3 regions of the Pseudomonas sp. H3_E07 genome follow, and region 2 is predicted to be linked to each of the others. Evidence: predicted binding sites of a transcription regulator. Region 2 holds the regulator's gene; each other region holds the start of a gene.
What was found. Region 2 encodes FliA, which starts transcription of late flagellar genes. Its sites were predicted from a motif close to CTAAAGTTTNNNNNNNNNNNGCCGNTAA; they were not measured.
Positions count from the first base shown of each region.

Region 1: AB4O08_RS26495 (methyl-accepting chemotaxis protein) is a predicted target of FliA. The motif match lies at 3,957-3,984, and genes of this name have one in related genera.
Region 3: AB4O08_RS26380 (methyl-accepting chemotaxis protein) is a predicted target of FliA. The motif match lies at 3,894-3,921, and genes of this name have one in related genera.

Region 1 covers NZ_CP162795.1:5,723,995-5,730,652, reverse strand. Annotated here, with positions in the region: gene AB4O08_RS26520 (acyl-CoA dehydrogenase family protein) at 1-284, opposite strand, end outside; gene AB4O08_RS26515 (carboxymuconolactone decarboxylase family protein) at 319-879, opposite strand; gene AB4O08_RS26510 (AraC family transcriptional regulator) at 982-1,887, shown strand; gene AB4O08_RS26505 (LysR family transcriptional regulator) at 1,884-2,795, opposite strand; gene AB4O08_RS26500 (aldo/keto reductase) at 2,913-3,908, shown strand; gene AB4O08_RS26495 (methyl-accepting chemotaxis protein) at 4,042-6,036, shown strand; gene AB4O08_RS26490 (SRPBCC family protein) at 6,118-6,576, shown strand.
Region 2 covers NZ_CP162795.1:4,539,705-4,546,362, forward strand. Annotated here, with positions in the region: gene flhF (flagellar biosynthesis protein FlhF) at 1-376, shown strand, start outside; gene fleN (flagellar synthesis regulator FleN) at 483-1,316, shown strand; gene fliA (RNA polymerase sigma factor FliA) at 1,313-2,053, shown strand; gene AB4O08_RS20880 (chemotaxis response regulator CheY) at 2,222-2,596, shown strand; gene AB4O08_RS20885 (protein phosphatase CheZ) at 2,615-3,403, shown strand; gene AB4O08_RS20890 (chemotaxis protein CheA) at 3,415-5,622, shown strand; gene AB4O08_RS20895 (protein-glutamate methylesterase/protein-glutamine glutaminase) at 5,671-6,658, shown strand, end outside.
Region 3 covers NZ_CP162795.1:5,696,034-5,702,691, reverse strand. Annotated here, with positions in the region: gene AB4O08_RS26395 (histone deacetylase family protein) at 1-902, opposite strand, end outside; gene AB4O08_RS26390 (Lrp/AsnC family transcriptional regulator) at 1,024-1,515, shown strand; gene AB4O08_RS26385 (TonB-dependent siderophore receptor) at 1,700-3,853, shown strand; gene AB4O08_RS26380 (methyl-accepting chemotaxis protein) at 4,023-5,516, shown strand; partial or broken gene AB4O08_RS26375 (putative 2OG-Fe(II) oxygenase) at 5,530-5,718, opposite strand; gene AB4O08_RS26370 (MFS transporter) at 5,954-6,658, shown strand, end outside.

The DNA.
Region 1 (6,658 bases), 1.2 Mb from region 2:
AGCTGTTCACGCAGCCGCGCATTCGGACTGTGGAGCAAATATTCGATAAACGAGCGCTGGCCCCAGCACACGAATGCCGCCGCCAGGGAATGACTGGCAACGTTGGCAATGGCTTCCACCGCCCCCGTCACATCGCCGCCCAGGCCGCCCAGTTGAGTCGGCACGCCGATACGCAATACGTTGGCCTCTGCCAGCCGTGGCAGCACTTCCTGTGGATCGCAACTGCCCACGTCCAAGGCTTGCGCCTGGACATCGAGCCAACGGCTCAAGATTGGGTCAAGCATTCCTGTTTCTCCTTTTGCAGCAGGTGGACCCACTTCAGCTTGCCGGTTTTTCCCAACGGTATTGCGCCAGCTCCGGGTTCAACGGGGTACGCGCAAACACGTTAGCGAAGTTGCACAGGGTGGCCAGGCTCACACCCAGGATAACCTCCAGGGCCTGGCCTTCGGTGTAACCGGCGGCGCGGAACGCTTCGAAGCCTGCGTCACTGACATCGCCACGGGTGGCGATCACTTCACGGGTGAACGCGGCGAGTGTCTCATAGCGGGCGTTGGGCAGTTCGCCGCGCTGGCGCAGGGCGTCGATGACCTCTTCAGGCAGTTTGGCTTTGTTACGCGCCACCGCAGTGTGGCCGGCCACGCAGAAATCGCAGCCGTGGGTGGTGGCGGCAATCAGTTGCACCACTTCGCGATCGGCCAGGCTCAATTCGGCCTTGGCGTTCAAGCCGGAAACGGTAATGTAGGTTTCCAATGCAGCCGGGGCATTGGCCAACACCGCAAGCAGATTAGGAATGAAGCCGGAGCCCTTCAGTGCATTTTCCAGAAAAGGCTTGGCCGCTTCAGGCGCAGTTTCAAGGGTGAGCAAGGGTACACGGGACATGGAGGTGTCTCCTGATGGGTTCGTGTACTAAGTCTGTTGGTTATAAAAAATCGCCTCAATAGTCTAAAGTAGCGATTACTTGCTCTTGAGTCTTTCCCTTAGATGAATTCGTCCAGTGCACTTGTCGATTGGTTATTAGACAGCCTTGAACTCGACACCAGCCTGTTCCATGTGGGTCGCTACTGCGGCGATTGGCATGCGAGCACCCATGGCCTGGCGAGCGCGAGTTTCCACCTGATCGTACAGGGCCGGTGCTGGCTGCATATCGACGGCGACACCACAGCCCATCGGCTGGACAACGGCGATGCGGTGTTCCTGTTGCGCGACTTGGAATATCGCCTCTCCGGCGAACCCACGGCGGCGGGCGCGCAGGAATGTCCCCGCGTGCCAATGGTGCCCCTGGACAGCGCCGCCAGCGATGGCGTCGGCCTGGTGTGTGGTTTTTTTCACTTCCAGTCCGGTTTGTCAGCGATGATCGTCGACACCCTGCCCGCGTGGATCATCTTGCGTGCGGGCGATCCCTCACTGACCGCCGCACGCAACCTGTTCGAACTGATCCTGCAAGAATGCGAGCGCTTGCCTGCGCCCTCTTCCGCGTTGCTTGAACGGCTTTGCCACCTGCTGTTTCTGTACGTCCTGCGCCAACAGGTGCTGGACAACAGCGCACTGGGTGGCCTGGCCGCGCTGGCGCGGCAGCCGGCGTTTGCCGACCTGCTGGAACAGTTGATCGCCCGCCCGGCCGATGCCTGGACCCTGGAAAGCATGGCCGCCTGCACCGGGTTGTCGCGCTCGGCGTTTTTCAAGCGCTTCAATGAACTGTGCGGACAATCGCCGGGGCAGGTGCTGTTGATGATGCGCATGCGCCATGCCTGCCAGTTGTTCAAGCAGAACCAGACGGTGGCGGATGTTGCAGTGGCGGTGGGTTATCAGTCGGTGGCGGCGTTTACCCGGGCGTTTCACAAAGTGACTGGGCAACAGCCTGGCGCTTATCGCAAGGCACAGGCTTAGCGCCGCAACCCGGTGCCGGGCGTGGCGCAGAGTTCGACCAGCCAGTCCACGAACACCCGTACGCGCAGGGACAGTTGACGATGCGGCGGGTAGAGGGCCGAGAGCGCCATTTTCGGTACCGCCAACCGTGGCAACACCTCCACTAACGTCCCCGCGGCCAGTTGGCGCATGGCGTGATAATGCGGCGCCTGGATCAAGCCGAACCCAGCCTCGCAGGCCGCGAAGTAGCCATCGGAACTGTTCACCGCCAGGCCCTTTGGCAGGTTGACGGTCTGCCATTCGCCACCCACCTCGAACTCCAGGCCAAACCGTTTGCCACTGGCGCTGGAGACGTACTCGACCATCTGATGGTTGGCCAGGTCTTCAAAAGACGTGGGAACACCCCTGCGCTGCAGGTAGCAGGGACTTGCCAGGGTCAGTTGATCCATCATTGCCAGAGGCCGCGCCACCAGCGATTCATCCAGGGCCAGGCCACCGCGCAGCACGCAGTCCACACCCTCGCGGATCAGGTCCACGGGGCGGTCATTGAGGCCAATCTCCAACTCGATCTGCGGATACCGCGCGGTGAAGTCCGGCAATGCCGGGATCACGATCAAACGGCCGATGCCCGAGGGCATATCCACGCTCAAAGTCCCACGTGGACTCTGGCGGCTGGTGGAAAACACCGCTTCAGTTTCCTCAAGGTCCGACAGCAATTGCACGCAGCGCTGGTAATACGCGGCCCCATCCAGTGTAGGGCTGACCTGCCGCGTGGTGCGTTGCAACAGCTGTACGCCAAGGTGCGCCTCCAATTGCTTGATCAGCACCGTCACCGAGGCGCGGGGCAGTTGCAGGCTGTCGGCAGCCTTGGCAAAGCCACGCAGTTCGACGATCCGGGTGAACACGCGCATCGCGTTGAAACGGTCCAAACGCCGGCTCCTTGAGCTGATTATTTAGAAATTACGAACAGTGTTAGCGCTTTTAGCCGGTTTATCCCGATTTTGTCCAGCGTGACAATGCAGGCCTTCTCAACAAGGAGTTCCCCCATGCACACTCGCCAACTCGGTAACAACGGTCCCCTCGTCTCCGCCATCGGCCTCGGCTGCATGGGCATGAGCGATTTCTATACCCCCGGCAGCGACACGCGGGAAGCCACTGCAACGCTGCACCGCGCCTTGGAACTGGGCGTCAGCTTTCTCGATACCGCCGATATGTACGGCCCTCACACCAATGAACAATTAATCGGCAAAGCCATCGCCGGCAAGCGTGACCAAGTGTTCCTGGCCAGCAAGTTCGGCATCGTGCGCGACCCGGCACACCCGGCAGCGCGTGGCGTGGATGGCCGGCCGGAGTACATCCGCGAAGCCATCAACGGCACCCTGCAGCGGCTCGGTGTGGAGACGCTGGATTTGTACTACCAACACCGTATCGACCCACAGGTTGCTATCGAAGAAACCGTTGGTGCCATGGCCGAGCTGGTGCAACAGGGCAAAGTGCGCTACCTGGGCTTGAGCGAAGCCTCGGCCGCCACCCTGGAGCGCGCCCACAAGGTGCACCCGATCAGCGCCCTGCAAAGCGAGTATTCGCTGTGGAGCCGCGACCAGGAACACAACGGCTGCCTCGCCGCCTGCCAACGCTTAGGCATTGCGTTTGTGCCCTACAGCCCGCTGGGCCGTGGTTTTCTGACCGGCGCACTGCAAAGCCCGGACGACTTCGGCGCCGATGACTACCGTCGCTTCAGCCCGCGCTTCCAGGGCGAAAACTTCGGCAGAAACCTGCAGTTGGTGAAGCAGGTACAGGCCTTGGCAGCCGACAAAGGTGTGAGCGCCGGGCAACTCGCGCTGGCCTGGGTATTGGCCCAGGGTGACTTCATCATTCCGATTCCCGGCACCAAGCAGCGTAAGTATCTGGAAGAGAATGTGGCAGCCCTCGCGATCAGCCTCAGCCCGGCCGAATTGGCAACGCTGGAGGCGATCTTCCCCGTTGAAGCGACCGCCGGCCTGCGCTACCCGGAAGCGGTGATGGCCATGCTGGATATCTGAACGAAGGAGCGCCCTCAACAGGCGCTCGCTTTTCTTGCACGATCGTACCTCAAGCTCTTTCCACCCAGGCCGATAGCCCTACGAAGCTCTAACAAAGCCGCGTCGATAATAAACGCTTCGTAAGGACGACCCCATGCCCCCACTGCGCTCCATCCAAGCCCGCTATACCCTGTTCCTGGTGCTGTTCGTCCTGGTGTTATTTGTGTTGACCGTCGTGGGCATCGGCCAGTTGGTCGCCCCCACGCTGCGTCACACCGAAGAGCAGGTGGTGCTCAACCGCATCGCCGAGGTGGCTGAACAGATCCAGGGCGAGCTGAACAAGGTTCAGTCCCAGCAACGCAGCATTACCCAGACCGTCCCGTTGCTCGACAGCGATGCCATCGACAAGGTCCTGCCTGGCCTGGTCGACCAGTATGGCGAGCTGAAAGTCTTCGGTGGCGGGATCTGGCCGCTGCCTAACCAGCGCACACCGGGGCGCAACAAACACAGCACCTTCTGGCACCGCGACGCCTCGGGCAAATTGGCGGTGAATACCTTCTGGAACAGCGACCCCGCCCCCAACTACTACGACCAGAGCTGGTACAAAGGCGGCCTGGCCTCGCCACGCGGCCAGTGCGCCTGGGCCGCCGCCTACAAGGACGACGCCAGCCAGGAGCCGCGCACCAACTGCGCCATGGCCATCCAGCGCGACGGCGTGCCCTATGGCGTCGCCACCATCGACGTGACCCTGGGCTTTTTCAATGACCTGGTGGCCAGCAAAGAGAAAGACATCGGCGGGCAAATGCTGATCGTCGAAGGCGACGGCAAGATCATCAGCAACAGCACGCGTATCAGCAGCCCGGTGGTGCTCAAGAACATCAGCGAACTCACCGGCACCTCCGCGTTCGCCGCCCAGGTCAGCAAAGCCCTGGCCCAACGCGACCAGGCGCTGCAACGCAGCGAGTTCGACAACCAGGGCGTGGCCAGCACCTTTTATATGCGCCCGATCGCAGGCACACCGTGGTTCCTTGCCACCGCCCTGCCTACCGCGTTGATTACCGCCCAGCGCGATGACGTTCTCGGCACCCTGGCCCTGTTGCAAATCCCCATGGTGCTGTTGCTGGTGCTGCTCGCCGTGTATGCGATCCGTCAACTGGTGCAGCGCATGAAGTCGCTGAAAACCAATATCGACGCACTGTCCACCGGCGATGCCGACCTTACGCGACGCATCACCATTCGCGCTGAAGACGAACTGGGTGCCATCGGCCACTCGGTAAACCGCTTTATCGTCTACCTGCAGAACATGATTGGCGAAGTCACCCAAGCAACCGGCGCCATGTCGTCGAGCCTTGAACAACTGCAGCGGACCTCGGCGCACACCAACCAGATCCTGGTGCGGCATGCCTCGGAGACCGACCAGACGGTCACGGCCATCACCGAGATGAGCTCCACTGCTGACACCGTCGCGCAAAACGCCGCCGAAACCGCCGCGTTCACCCAGCGTGCCAATGAGCATGCCGACCGTTCCCGCGTCGTCGTGGGTGAAGCGTCCAACAGCGTCAGCGCCTTGATTGGCGAAGTGTCCAGCGCCACCCACAGCGTGGAAAACATGCGCCAGGACGCGGCGCGCATTACCGAAACCCTTGGCGTAATCGGTGCGATCGCCGGCCAGACCAACCTGCTCGCCCTTAACGCCGCCATCGAGGCTGCGCGCGCAGGCGAGCAGGGTCGTGGATTTGCAGTAGTGGCCGACGAGGTCCGCGCGCTCGCCGCACGCACTCAGGCCAGCACCTCGCAGATCAACGAAATGCTCACGCGCCTGACTGCCGGCGTCAGCTCCTCGGTAGCGGCCATGGAAAACACCCAGGCCAGCTGCCAGTCGGCGGCGGATGCCACGGCGCGGGTGAACACCGGCCTGGATGAAATGGCCGGCTCTGTCAGCCACATCAACAACCTCAGCACCCAGATCGCCACGGCGGCCGAGCAGCAAAGCGCGGTAACCGAGGAGATCAACCGAAGCATGGTGCAGATCCGACAAATGGTCGAAGAGCTGGTGCAGAGCGGCCATGCCACCGAAACCAACACGCAAAGCCTGTTGGATGCGAATGGTCGGGTAATCGCGCTGATGGGTCGATTCAAAGTGTGCTGATAAACGGCTGAAACACTCCCGTGCAATGTGCGGGAGTGGGACTATTCTGACAGCTCCTAGTCGCAACACAGGAGGTGTGCCATGCGAGCTGCCGAGCAGGCGGTCCGTTTGGAGCGGATCAGTCAGGAACGCTTTATCAAGGCCCCCATCGATGCTGTCTATGACTATGTGACCCAACCGGATCGCTGGCACGAATGGCATCCCACGTCCCTGAGTGCCGATACCGGCACCACCGGCTCACTGCCTGCCGGTGCGCGCTTCACCGAATTCATCGACTTGTTGGGGGTCCGCGTCCCCATGAGTTACCGCGTGCAGATCGCCCGGCGCCCTGGCGAATTCAAGACGGTGTTCACCTCCCTGGCCGTTGATGGTTCCATCCACTACTTCCTGCTGCCCCATCAGGGCGGCACGCTGTTCAAGCGGGTGCTGACCTACGAGACCGAGCTGCAATTGGCCACCTTGCATGAGCGCATGATCGAGTTGTCGGCCGTCGCCCTCGATCAGCTCAAACACCGGTTGGAAAACCCACCCTTCGTATAATTTGGAAACATTCCCACCGGCCAGGCGCTGGCTTGCCTGCGATGACAGCGTCATGATCGCCGCCATCCCAACGGCCATCTCC
Region 2 (6,658 bases):
GCGCATGCAGCTTGAAAGCCTGGCCGGACGTGGCATCAAATCGAAAAACTACCTGGTGCTTGCAACCACCAGCCAGAAACAGGTTCTTACCGCTGCGTATCACAGCTACAAACGCTGCGGCCTGGCCGGTTGCATCCTCACCAAGCTCGACGAAACCGCGAGCCTGGGCGAGGTGTTGAGCCTGGCCATCAGTCATGAATTGCCGGTCGCTTACCTGACCGACGGGCCGCGGATCCCGGATGATCTGCATCTGCCGCGCCGTCATCAGTTGGTCAGCCGTGCAGTCAGCGTGCAAATGCAAGAAGAGCCTAGCGAGGAAGCGATGGCTGATATGTTCGCCGACCTTTATCACAACCCGGCAAAACGGGTCGGTTGAGGGCAGGATGAACACCGTGAAATGTATCTACATCGATGGTCTGCAAGCGATTCACGCGGCCAAGCCATGTAGCCTGCGTCTAAGCAAGACAAGGTAAAGAAATAAAATGGGCAGCATGCATCCCGTACAGGTGATCGCGGTGACCGGCGGCAAAGGTGGCGTCGGGAAAACTAACGTGTCAGTGAATTTGTCCCTGGCCCTGGCAGAGCTTGGCCGTCGCGTCATGCTGTTGGATGCTGACCTGGGCCTGGCGAACGTCGACGTTCTGCTGGGGCTGACGCCCAAACATACCCTTGCCGATGTGATCGAGGGCCGCTGCGAGCTGCGCGATGTGCTGCTGCAGGGCCCCGGTGGCATCCGCATCGTGCCGGCTGCCTCGGGCACCCAGAGCATGGTGCACCTGAGCCCGGCGCAGCATGCCGGCCTCATCCAGGCGTTCAGTGATATCGGCGATAACCTCGACGTGCTGGTGATTGACACCGCCGCCGGGATCGGCGAGTCCGTGGTCAGCTTCGTGCGCGCCGCGCAGGAAGTGTTGCTGGTGGTCTGCGACGAACCCACCTCGATCACCGACGCCTACGCCCTGATCAAACTGCTTAACCGTGACTACGGCATGAACCGCTTCCGCGTCTTGGCCAACATGGCCCAGAGCCCGCAGGAAGGGCGCAACCTGTTCGCCAAGTTGACCAAGGTCACGGATCGTTTCCTCGATGTCGCCTTACAATACGTCGGCGCAGTGCCCTACGACGAGTGTGTGCGCAAGGCTGTGCAAAAGCAGCGTGCAGTCTACGAAGCGTTCCCTCGTTCCAAGTGCGCATTGGCGTTCAAGGCTATTGCCCAGAAGGTCGATACCTGGCCGTTGCCCGCCAACCCACGGGGGCATCTGGAGTTTTTCGTCGAGCGATTGGTGCATCAGACGAGCGCAGGACCCGTGCTATGACAGCGACTGGCTACAACGCTTACAAGAGGTCTGCCCGTGACAGTCAGGGCGAGTTGATCGAGCGCTACGCGCCCTTGGTCAAGCGCATTGCCTACCACCTGCTGGCACGCCTGCCGGCCAGCGTCCAGGTCGAAGACCTGATCCAGGCGGGCATGATCGGCCTGCTCGAAGTGTCGACCAAATATGACGCGAGCAAGGGCGCGAGTTTCGAGACGTATGCGGGGATCCGTATCCGTGGTGCGATGCTTGATGAGGTGCGTAAAGGTGACTGGGCGCCGCGTTCGGTGCATCGCAATACGCGCATGGTCAGTGACGCAATTCGCGCAATTGAAGCAAAAACCGGTCGCGACGCTAAAGATCACGAAGTTGCGGCCGAACTCCAATTGAGTCTCGACGATTACTACGGGATTTTGAACGATACCTTGGGCAGCCGCCTGTTCAGTTTCGACGACCTGTTGCAGGACGGCGAACACGAAGGGCTGCACGAGGACGGCGCGAGCGCTCATATGGAGCCATCGCGTGACCTGGAAGATGAGCGTTTCCAGGGGGCGTTGGCGGACGCGATTGCCAATTTGCCGGAGCGTGAGCGACTGGTGTTGGCGTTGTACTACGACGAAGAGCTGAACCTCAAGGAAATCGGTGAGGTCCTGGGGGTCAGCGAGTCGCGGGTCAGCCAGTTGCACAGCCAGTGCGCAGCCCGCTTGCGGGGGCGTTTGGGAGAGTGGCGAGCGCGCTGACAGGCAGTGTGGGGACACTGCAGACGAGACCGTGAGGGCGACCAGCCTTCGCGGGTTCGACCCGTGGTGCCCTCGGCAGTCCTTTTTGTGTAATGCCTGTTGATTGAAATGGCGCGTCCAGGTGCTGGGCGCGTTTAAGACTGCTTGGAGGTCGAATTGGACAAGAACATGAAAATCCTCATCGTTGATGACTTCTCAACGATGCGGCGGATCATAAAAAACCTGTTGCGTGACCTTGGGTTCACTAACACGGTCGAGGCGGATGACGGCATTACGGCCATTCCGATCCTCAACAGCGGGAGCATCGACTTTCTGGTAACGGACTGGAACATGCCGGGCATGACCGGTATCGACTTGCTGCGCCACGTACGTGCTGACGAAAAGCTGCGCGGCCTGCCTGTGCTGATGGTGACCGCCGAAGCCAAGCGTGAGCAGATCATCGAAGCCGCCCAAGCTGGGGTAAACGGTTACGTGGTCAAGCCATTCACTGCATTGGCCTTGAAAGAGAAGATTGAAAAAATCTTCGACCGCATCGGTCATTGATGCTGCCACGGGGGAGCTATGGAGCATAAAGAATCATCGCAGGCCGACTTCGAGTCGACCCTGAAAAAGCATGCTCACCAGTTGGTCGAAAGCCTTGAAAAAGGTCAGTTCGGCGACGCGGTGCAGTTGATCCATGAGCTCAACCAGACCCGTGATCGCGGCCTGTACCAGGAAGTGGGCAAGCTCACACGCGAGCTGCACAGTGCGATCGTCAATTTCCAGATTGACCCACACATGCCCCAGGCTGAGGAAATCTCGCAGATCACTGATGCCACCGAACGCCTGTCCTATGTGGTCAGGCTGACTGAGGCAGCGGCCAACCGCACCATGGACCTGGTGGAAAACGCCACGCCTCTGGTCAACGGTATGGCCAACGAAGCCCAGGCCCTGAGCAACGACTGGGGCCGTTTCATGCGCCGCGAAGTCGGCGCTGAAGAGTTTCGTGAGTTGGCGCGTCGGGTCGAAGGGTTCTTGTCACGCAGCGAGCAGGAAAACCGCACGGTTTCCAGCAACCTCAACGACATTCTGCTCGCCCAGGATTACCAGGACCTCACCGGTCAGGTGATCAAGCGTGTGACCCAGTTGGTCACCGAAGTGGAAAGCAACTTGCTCAAATTGGTGCTTATGGCAGGCCAGGTTGACCGTTTTGCCGGCATTGAACATGACCGCGAAGCGATCCTCTCGGAAAAAGATCCAAAAAAACATCTCGCCAAGGGTGAAGGTCCGCAGATTCATGCCGATAAACGTGAAGACGTTGTATCGGGTCAAGATGATGTTGATGACCTGTTATCCAGTTTAGGCTTCTAAGGAGCACCCACATGAGCTTCGGCGCCGATGAAGAAATCCTTCAGGATTTCCTTGTAGAGGCCGGCGAAATTTTAGAGCAGTTGTCCGAGCAACTGGTCGAGCTGGAAAGCCGACCGGATGATGCGAACCTGCTCAATGCAATTTTTCGCGGTTTTCACACTGTAAAAGGGGGCGCCGGCTTCCTCCAGCTCCATGAGCTGGTGGAATGCTGCCACATTGCCGAGAACGTGTTCGACATCCTGCGCAAGGGTGAGCGTCACGTTGATTCGGAATTGATGGACGTGATTCTCGAAGCACTGGATGCGGTCAACGGCATGTTCAGCGAAGTCCGCGAACGTGCCCCGATCACCGCGGCCACTCCGGAACTGTTGGCTGCGCTGGCACGTTATGCGGAGCCCGCCGACCTGTCGGCTGCGCCGGTAGCAGAAGCAGCACCCGAGCCAGTGGCTGAGGCCGAGCCGGATGTGACCGACAGCGAATTCGAGCAGTTGCTTAACTCCCTCAGTGCCGTGAAGGCCGAGGCAGAAGCACCGGCTGCGGCTGTTGCCGCGCCAACCAGCGAAGACATCACTGACGCTGAGTTCGAATCCCTGCTTGACCAGTTGCATGGCAAAGGCCAGTTCGCGGCCGACGCCGTGACACCTGCCGCTGTGTCGGAAGCGCCGGCAGCACCGACCGCCAATGCCAACACCGATATCACCGACGACGAATTCGAAGCGTTGCTCGACCAACTGCACGGCAAGGGCACCTTCGTGGCCGACGCCTTGCCGGAAGTCGCCGCCACGGCCGCAGCGCCTGCCGCGGCCAGTGCAGCACCGGCCGGCGACGGCCTGATCTCCGATCATGAGTTCGAATCGCTGCTGGACGAACTGCACGGCAAGGGCAAGTTCAGCGAAGTGGCCCCAGCGGCGACGGTTGCCACGGCTGCTCCGGTTGCCGCCAAAGCTGCAGCGCCTGCCCCTGCACCAGCGGCCAAACCTGCGCCGGCTGCCGCACCAGCTCCGGCACGTGCCGCCGCCGCACCGGTTGCCGATAAACCCGCCAGTGAAGCCGAAACCACCGTGCGCGTTGATACCGCACGCCTGGACGACATCATGAACATGGTCGGCGAACTGGTACTGGTGCGTAACCGCCTGGTGCGCCTGGGCCTGAGCAGCGGCGATGAAGCCATGCAAAAGGCCGTGTCGAACCTCGACGTGGTGACCGCCGACCTGCAGACCGCCGTGATGAAAACCCGGATGCAGCCGATCAAGAAAGTCTTCGGCCGCTTCCCGCGCCTGGTTCGTGACCTGGCACGCCAGTTGAAGAAAGAAATCAACCTAGAACTGGTGGGTGAAGAAACCGACCTCGACAAGAACCTTGTCGAGGCCCTGGCCGACCCGCTGGTCCACTTGGTGCGCAACGCTGTCGACCACGGTGTGGAAACCCCGGAAGAACGCGAAGCCTCGGGCAAGTCCCGCAACGGCAAAGTGATCCTGGCGGCGGAGCAAGAGGGCGACCACATCCTGTTGTCGATCACTGACGACGGCAAGGGCATGGACCCGGCGATATTGCGCAATATCGCGGTCAAGCGTGGCGTGATGGACAAGGACGCCGCCGACCGCCTGACCGATAGCGAGTGCTACAACCTGATCTTCGCCCCGGGCTTCTCGACCAAGACCGAGATTTCCGACGTGTCCGGCCGTGGCGTCGGCATGGACGTGGTGAAGACCAAGATCAGCCAGCTCAACGGCTCGATCAACATCTACTCGACCAAGGGCCAGGGCTCGAAGATCGTCATCAAGGTGCCGTTGACCTTGGCGATCATGCCGACCCTGATGGTGATGCTGGGCAACCAGGCCTTCGCTTTCCCGCTGGTCAACGTCAACGAGATCTTCCACCTCGACCTGTCGCGCACCAATGTGGTGGACGGCCAGGAAGTGGTGATCGTGCGCGACAAGGCATTGCCACTGTTCTACCTCAAGCGCTGGCTGGTGGCATCGGCCAAGCATGAAGAGCAGCGCGAAGGCCATGTGGTGATTCTTTCGGTGGGCACCCAGCGCATCGGCTTCGTGGTCGATCAACTGGTGGGCCAGGAAGAAGTGGTCATCAAGCCTTTGGGCAAAATGCTGCAGGGAACCCCGGGCATGTCGGGTGCGACCATTACCGGTGACGGCCGGATCGCGCTGATTCTCGATGTTCCGAGCATGCTCAAGCGTTACGCCGCTCGGCGTATTTGATTCTGGTGGGGCAGGGCGGTAGTGCCCGCCCCGCCTAACGGAGTGTTTATGGCAGTCAAGGTCCTGGTGGTGGACGATTCGGGTTTCTTCCGTCGCCGCGTCTCGGAAATTCTTTCCGCCGATCCAAGCATCCAGGTGGTCGGTACGGCCACCAACGGCAAAGAGGCGATTGATCAAGCCATTGCGTTGAAACCGGACGTGATCACCATGGACTACGAGATGCCGATGATGGATGGCATCACGGCAGTCCGGCACATCATGCAACGTTGCCCGACCCCGGTGTTGATGTTCTCCTCGCTGACTCACGAAGGCGCCCGGGTCACCCTGGATGCGCTGGACGCCGGCGCGGTGGATTTTCTGCCGAAGAATTTCGAAGACATCTCGCGCAACCCCGAGAAGGTCAAGCAGATGCTGTGCGAGAAGGTGCACAGCATTTCGCGCAGTAACCGTCGTAGCCTGTTCAGTGCGCCTGCGCCAGCACCCGTTGCTGCGCCTGCTGCTCCCACCAGTTCTTCGTATAGTCGCCCGGCGCCTGCGCCGGTTGCACGGCCTGCGGCGCCGCCGGTACGTACGGCTGCACCTGCGGCGGCGTATTCGCCTGCACCCAAGCGCAAAGCCTATAAGCTGGTCGCCATCGGTACGTCCACGGGCGGCCCGGTTGCCCTGCAACGCGTATTGACCCAGTTGCCGGCCAACTTCCCGGCGCCGATCGTGCTGATCCAGCACATGCCCGCTGCGTTCACCAAGGCCTTTGCCGAGCGCCTGGACAAACTGTGCCGCATCAGCGTCAAGGAAGCCGAGGATGGCGACATCCTGCGTCCGGGTCTGGCGCTGCTGGCGCCGGGTGGCAAGCAGATGATGGTGGACGGCCGTGGCGCGATCAAAATCCTGCCGGGTGACGAGCGCCTGAACTACAAGCCATGCGTGGATATCACCTTCGGATCGGCGGCCAAGTCCTACGGCGACAAAGTTCTGGCGGTGGTGCTCACCGGCATGGGCGCCGACGGCCGTGAAGGCGCGCGCCTGCTCAAGCAAG
Region 3 (6,658 bases), 1.2 Mb from region 2:
AAGTCCTGGCTGTCGAGGAGGAAGTGGCTGATGGGGTCGTCCTTGAAGGTGTCGACCCCCAGGGAGATCACCAGCACGTCGGGGGCAAAGTCGCGCAGTTGCCGGCAGGCATCGATCAGGGCGGTCTGGTAGTGATCCCAGGTGGTGTTTTTGGGCAGCGGGTAATTCAGGTTGAAACCCGCGCCCGCGCCCGCGCCGCGTTCGTTGGCAGCGCCGGAGAAATACGGATAAGACACCGCCGGGTCGCCATGCAGGGAAATGAACAGCACGTCCGGGCGATCGTAGAAAATATTCTGCGTGCCGTTGCCGTGGTGGAAATCCACATCCAGCACCGCCACGCGCTTGGCGCCTTGGGTCACGGCGTGCTGTGCGGCAATCGCTGCGTTGTTGAGGTAGCAATAACCGCCCATGTATTCGCGGGCCGCGTGGTGGCCCGGTGGGCGGCACAGGGCGAACGCACTCTGATGGCCTTCGCCGATCAGCGCCAGGCCGGTCAAGGCGATGTCCGCGCTGGTTTTGACCGCATCCCAGGTGGTGCGGGTAATCGGCGAGCCTGCGTCCATGGCAAAGAAACCGAGCTTGCCGTCGATAAACTCCGGCACCTGCTGGTTGGCCAGGTCACGGACCGGCCATACCAAGGGCAATGCGTCATGGCTGCGACCGATGGCGGTCCATTCGGCCCAAGCGGTTTCCAGGAAGGTCACATAGCGCTCGCTGTGGGCGTTGACGTAACAGGCCCGATCAAAGCGGCGCGGCGTGATGATATCGCCCAGGCCAACCTGCCTGACGCGGTCACGCACGGTGTCGGCGCGGCTCGGTTGTTCGAATGAAGGTTTCAGCACGCCGTCTTTGAGTTCGGTGCCGTGGTGCAAACGGTGGGTTTCGCTAAAAACAGTCAACATGGGTGGGCATCCGCCAGTAAAAGACAGGGTCTATTTTGTTCTGGCTGGCGTGGGCTTTCTTTGCTTTTACTTGCGCCACTGATAGGTTTATCGGGAATTTTTTCCTACCTGGCGCGAACTTATGAAAAATAAAACCAAGCAGGTCACGCTTGATGATACCGATCTCGCCATTCTTGCCCTGCTCCAGCAAGACGCGAGTATTTCCAACGCCCAGTTGAGTGAGCGTCTATCCCTGAGCCTCACGCCCTGCTGGCGGCGACGCAAACGCCTGGAAGAAGAAGGCGTGATCAAAGACTACCAGGCCAACCTCGACCGCAAGATGCTCGGGCTGGACATCATGGCGTTCGTGCATGTGCGTTTTGCGATCCATACCGATCATGCGCCGGATGCGTTTGAAGCCGTGGTGAAGGAACTGCCGCAAGTGTTGTCCTGCCACAAGATCACCGGTGATGCGGATTATCTGTTGCAGGTGCTGGCGGAAGATCTGGACAGCTACAGCGAGTTTGTCGAGAGCGTGTTACGGCGGCAGTTGGGGATTGCGTCGATTCAATCGAGCCTGGCGCTGAGGGAGGTCAAGGCGACGAGTCGAGTGGCGATCCCCTTGCGTGAATAAGCGCTGCGCACGCCGCATTTCCAGGGCGACGGCATGGCGATTTGCCGTCACACGGAGGTGAAAAATTCGTTAACCAATTCTCTCTGAAGCCTTTTTCCCAAAAGATCAACATGTCACACTGATGCGAATAATTATCAACACTTTTATTATTCGCCACGGAAGGCATTCGGGGAGAGTCAGTTTCATGTCTGTGCAACAACACGGCGGCAAAGGTTTTTCACCCAGTCTGATGGCGTTGGCCGTCTGTCTTGCAAGTTCACCTGCGGTGTTTGCCGCTGAGGCGGAAAAAGCCGCCCCACTGGAATTGGGCGCCACCCAGATCAGTAGTGAACAGTTGGGCCAGACCACCGAAGGCACCCAGTCCTACACCACCGGAGCAATGGCGACCGCCACCAAACTCCCGCTGACCATGCGCGAGACGCCCCAAGCCGTCACGGTGATCACCCGCCAGCGCATGGACGACCAGGCCATGACCAGCGTCAACGACGTGGTCAAGAACACGCCAGGCCTGTTCCTCAGCCAGTCCAGCGGCCCCGGTCGACATACGTACAGCTCACGTGGCTTCGACATCGACAACATGATGTTCGACGGCATTCCCAGCTCTTATTCCGGCTACGCCAACAGTGTGCAGCCCAACCTGGCGATGTTCGACCGTGTGGAAGTGATCCGCGGCGCCACGGGCCTGGTCACCGGCGCCGGCAACCCGTCGGCGGCGATCAACTTTGTGCGCAAGCGTCCAACCGCCACGCCGCAGGTGTCGATCACCGGTGCCGCCGGCAGCTGGGACGATTATCGCGGCGAGTTCGACGCCTCCAGCGCCTTGAATGACAGCGGCACCCTGCGCGGCCGCGTGGTGGGTTCCTACCGCGACGCCAACAGCTTTCGCAAAGGAGAAGAAAGCGACCACGGCCTGTTCTACGCCATCGGTGAAGCCGACCTCAGCGAAAACACCACTGCCACCCTGGGTTTTTCGCGCCAGGAAGACCAGACCAACTTCTTCTGGGGCGGCTTGCCCATCGGCACCGACGGCCATCACCTGAACCTGCCCCGCTCCACCAACCCCGGCTCCGATTGGGAAAACAAGAAGCTCACCATCGACACTGTATTCGGTGATATCGAACATCGCTTCGCCAATGACTGGAAGCTCCACATCGCCGGCTCGTCATCACAGTTGGATGGCGTGTTCACCGGCACCTACCAGTCGCGCTACCAGACCACGCTGGCGCGCACCGCCTACCAATCGCACCAGGACGACAAACAGTACGGCCTGGACACGTTCCTCAGTGGCCCGGTCGAAGCCTTCGGCCGCACCCATGAAGTGGTGGTGGGCACCAGCAAACGCGTCTATGACGCCACGTCCAAGGAATACAGCCCCTACGACACCAATTACCCGTTCAATGGGGCAAAACCGGACTTCGTGCGCAACGGCAAAGGCCACAACATCACCACCCAGGACGGCGTTTACCTGACCACCCGCCTGAACCTGGCCGACCCGCTCAAGGTGATCCTGGGTGCCCGCGTGGACTGGTACGACTACGATGACCGCCAGGGCGACGGCGACTACAAAGTCACCCGCAACCTTACGCGCTACGCCGGCGTGATCTACGACCTGAACGACCAATATTCCGTTTATGCGAGTTACACCGACATCTTCACGCCGCAGACAAACCGGGACTTTTCGGACAAGCCGCTTGAGCCTATCGTCGGCGAAAACTACGAAGTCGGTATCAAGGGCGAGTACTTCAACGGCGCACTCAACGCCAGCCTCGCCGTGTTCCAGATCGACCAGAAAAACCGCGCTACCCTGCCCGAGAGCCAAGCGGGCTGCCCGATCATGACCTGCTATGAGGCGTCCGGTATGGTACGCAGCCAAGGTATCGACCTAGAACTGCAAGGCGCACTCACCGAAAACTGGCAAGTCGGCGGCGGGTTTACGTACACCCGTGCGCATTACATCAAGGACACTAACGCGTCCAACAACAACCAGCGTTTCGACACCGACACCCCGGAACGTTTGTTCAAGCTGACCACTTCCTATCGCTTCCAGGGCCCACTGGAAAAACTGCGCCTCGGAGGCAATGTCTACTGGCAGAGCCGCATGTACAACGATGTGGTACTCGCCAACAGCAATACCTATCGCCTGGAACAAGGCAGCTATGCCGTGGCAGACGTGATGGCCGGTTACCAGGTGAACAAGCACCTGGACCTGCAGCTGAACGTGAACAACATCTTCGACCGCACCTACTACTCGGCCATCGGCAACAGCCCGATCTGGGGTCCTAACGACACCTACGGTAACCCGCGCAGCTTTGGCGTCACGGCCAAATACAGCTTCTGACCATCGCCCGATAAGCGGCTACCCGTCCGGGTAGCCGCACCTAAAGTCCCGCCTCCTGATGCCGATATACGGTTGGCATCACTGATTCCAATAAAAACCAAAAAAATATCTGATTCGCTCCACCCTGCCCCTCACTTTGATTCGGCCAGACCACATGGAGTAAGTGTGAATGCCCACTCGCACGCGTTTTTTCGAGCACTACCGCAAAGCCGACCGCATCATGCTGGCGCTGGTCTGGCTGATGTTCCTGTTCTCCCTGGGCCTGGCGTTCTGGCACGACACCTTGATGCAAGCCATCATTGTTGGCGGCAGTACCAGCGTGGTGCTCACACTGCTCTACCGTGCGATAGGCGGCAGCCGCGTGATGCGTTGCGCCCTCGGCGCAGGTTTGATGGTCATGGCGGCGCTGCACATTAACCAGGCGCAGGGCGTGATCGAATCGCACTTCGGGATCTTCGCGTTGCTGGCGGTGCTGACGTTTTATCGCGACTGGCTGCCGATCCTGGTCGCCGCCGCCACCATCGCCGTGCACCATGTGGTATTCCATGCCCTGCAACATCAAGGCGTTCCGGTGTTTGTGATGGAGCATCACGGCGGCTGGACCATGGTGTTCGTGCATGCCTTCTACGTGGTGATGGAGACCGTCGCCCTGCTGTACCTGGCCGTGCACAGCCAGGCCGAAGCGGTCGAGAGCCAGGAAATGCTCGAGAAGATGCTCTCCGTCACCACACAGATCTCGGCGCAAACCGCCCAGGGCGAAGGCAAGGTGCACATGTCCCTGGCCAAGCGTTTCGATCACTTCTTGCAACAGATCACCCACCTGATAGACGGCGTTGCCCGCGACTCCCACGGCCTTGGCCAACTCGGCCAGGAACTGGCCAGCGCCAGCGGCACCCTGGAAAAAGGCGCGCGGCACCAATTGGCGGAAATCACCCAGATGACCGGTTCCATGCAGCGTATGGAAGACGCCATGGGCCACATCGCCGTGCATGTCGAACAGGCGGTGGATCACGCTGGCAAGGCCAGCCAACAGATTTTGCGTGGCCAGGAAAGTGTCGGCCGCGCCCAGCAGGAAATCACCCAGTTGGCCTCACGCCTCAACGGCACCCATGAAACGGTGCAAGGCCTGGCCGTACAGGCCGAGCAGATCGGCACCGTGCTCGATGTGATCAGCAGCATCGCCAACCAGACCAACCTGCTCGCCCTCAACGCAGCCATCGAAGCCGCCCGCGCCGGCGAGCAAGGCCGTGGCTTTGCCGTGGTCGCGGACGAAGTACGCAACCTGGCGCAGCGCACGGCAGTGTCCACCCAGGAAATCAAGACCATCATCGAGAGCCTGCAACACGGCAGCCGCCAGGCCGTGGAAGCCATGCACGACAGCCGCCAAGGCGTGGACCGCTGCGTGGAAGACAGCCAGGTCGCCGTCGATATGCTCCGCGCGGTGGGCAGCGACATCGCACAGATCGACGACCTGAACGGGCGAATCGTGACCACCACCCGCGAGCAGACCGAGGCGAACCTGGAGATTGTCGGGCGGTTGCAGTCGGTGCAGAGCATTGCGCAAAGCACCGCCAACGATGTGGAAACCCTGGCTCGCAGCAGTGAGCAGCTGCCGCCGATTGCGGTGCGGTTGGATGCGTTGGGCAGACGCTTCCATCAGTGAAACCTAAGGGGCATCATGTACCGAAGTTGAACGCGATCGAGATCCGTGGCCGCGTTCCCTTAAAGCGTCGTACCGAGTGCATCAACCAGGATGGAAACATAATCAATGTCCCGCTACTGGCGACACAGGTGCTGCTGAACCCCGCCGTCAGGCAATCCTCGACCCGCATGCGCAAGGCGGGATTGTAGGTCGAGGCGACCATGATGTTTGCCAGTAGCCACAAACCATACCGGCATCAAAGGTTCAGCGATGTAAACCATTGTTAAAGTCTTAATCACAGTTGCGCACAGGCTCCTTGCCTCACCTGGCCCAATTCCTGCCTCCCCCCAATACCCGCAAGTCGCTGCTGACTACGCGGACGACTCTTTTGGGCCCCGCCGCCCAACAGCCTGACCCGATAATCAGTCATCCCCATCGCTATCCCGAGGCCTTCCCCCATGACGAGCCCCTCCACCGAACAGGTCAGCCCCCAGACTCTGCGAAAGGTCATCATCGCCGCCGGCATCGGTAACTTTGTCGAGTGGTTTGACTTCGCCGTCTACGGCTTCCTCGCCACGACCATCGCCCAGCAGTTCTTCCCCAGCGGCGACGCCAGCGCGGCATTGCTCAAAACCTTCGCCGTGTTCGCCGTGGCGTTTGCCTTCCGGCCACTGGGCGGGATTTTCTTCGGCATGCTCGGCGACCGCATCGGCCGCAAGCGTACCCTGGCCATGACGATCCTGCTGATGGCCGGTGCCACTACCCTGATAGGCCTGCTGCCGACCTATGCCGCCATCGGCGTAGCGGCGCCGATCCTCTTGTCGCTGATTCGCTGCGCCCAAGGGTTCTCCGCCGGGGGCGAATACGCCGGGGCCTGTGCCTATCTGATGGAGCACGCGCCCAGTGACAAGCGCGCCTGGTATGGCAGCTTCGTGCCGGTGTCGACGTTTTCCGCTTTCGCCGCCGCCGCGGTGGTGGCGTATGCACTGGAAGCGTCGTTGTCAGCCGAGGCCATGGGCAGTTGGGGCTGGCGCTTGCCGTTCCTGATCGCCGCGCCGCTCGGCCTGGTGGGGCTTTACCTGCGCTGGAAGCTGGACGAGACGCCCGCCTTCCAGGCCGTTAAGGAAGAACACACCGTCGCCCACTCCCCGCTCAAGGAAACC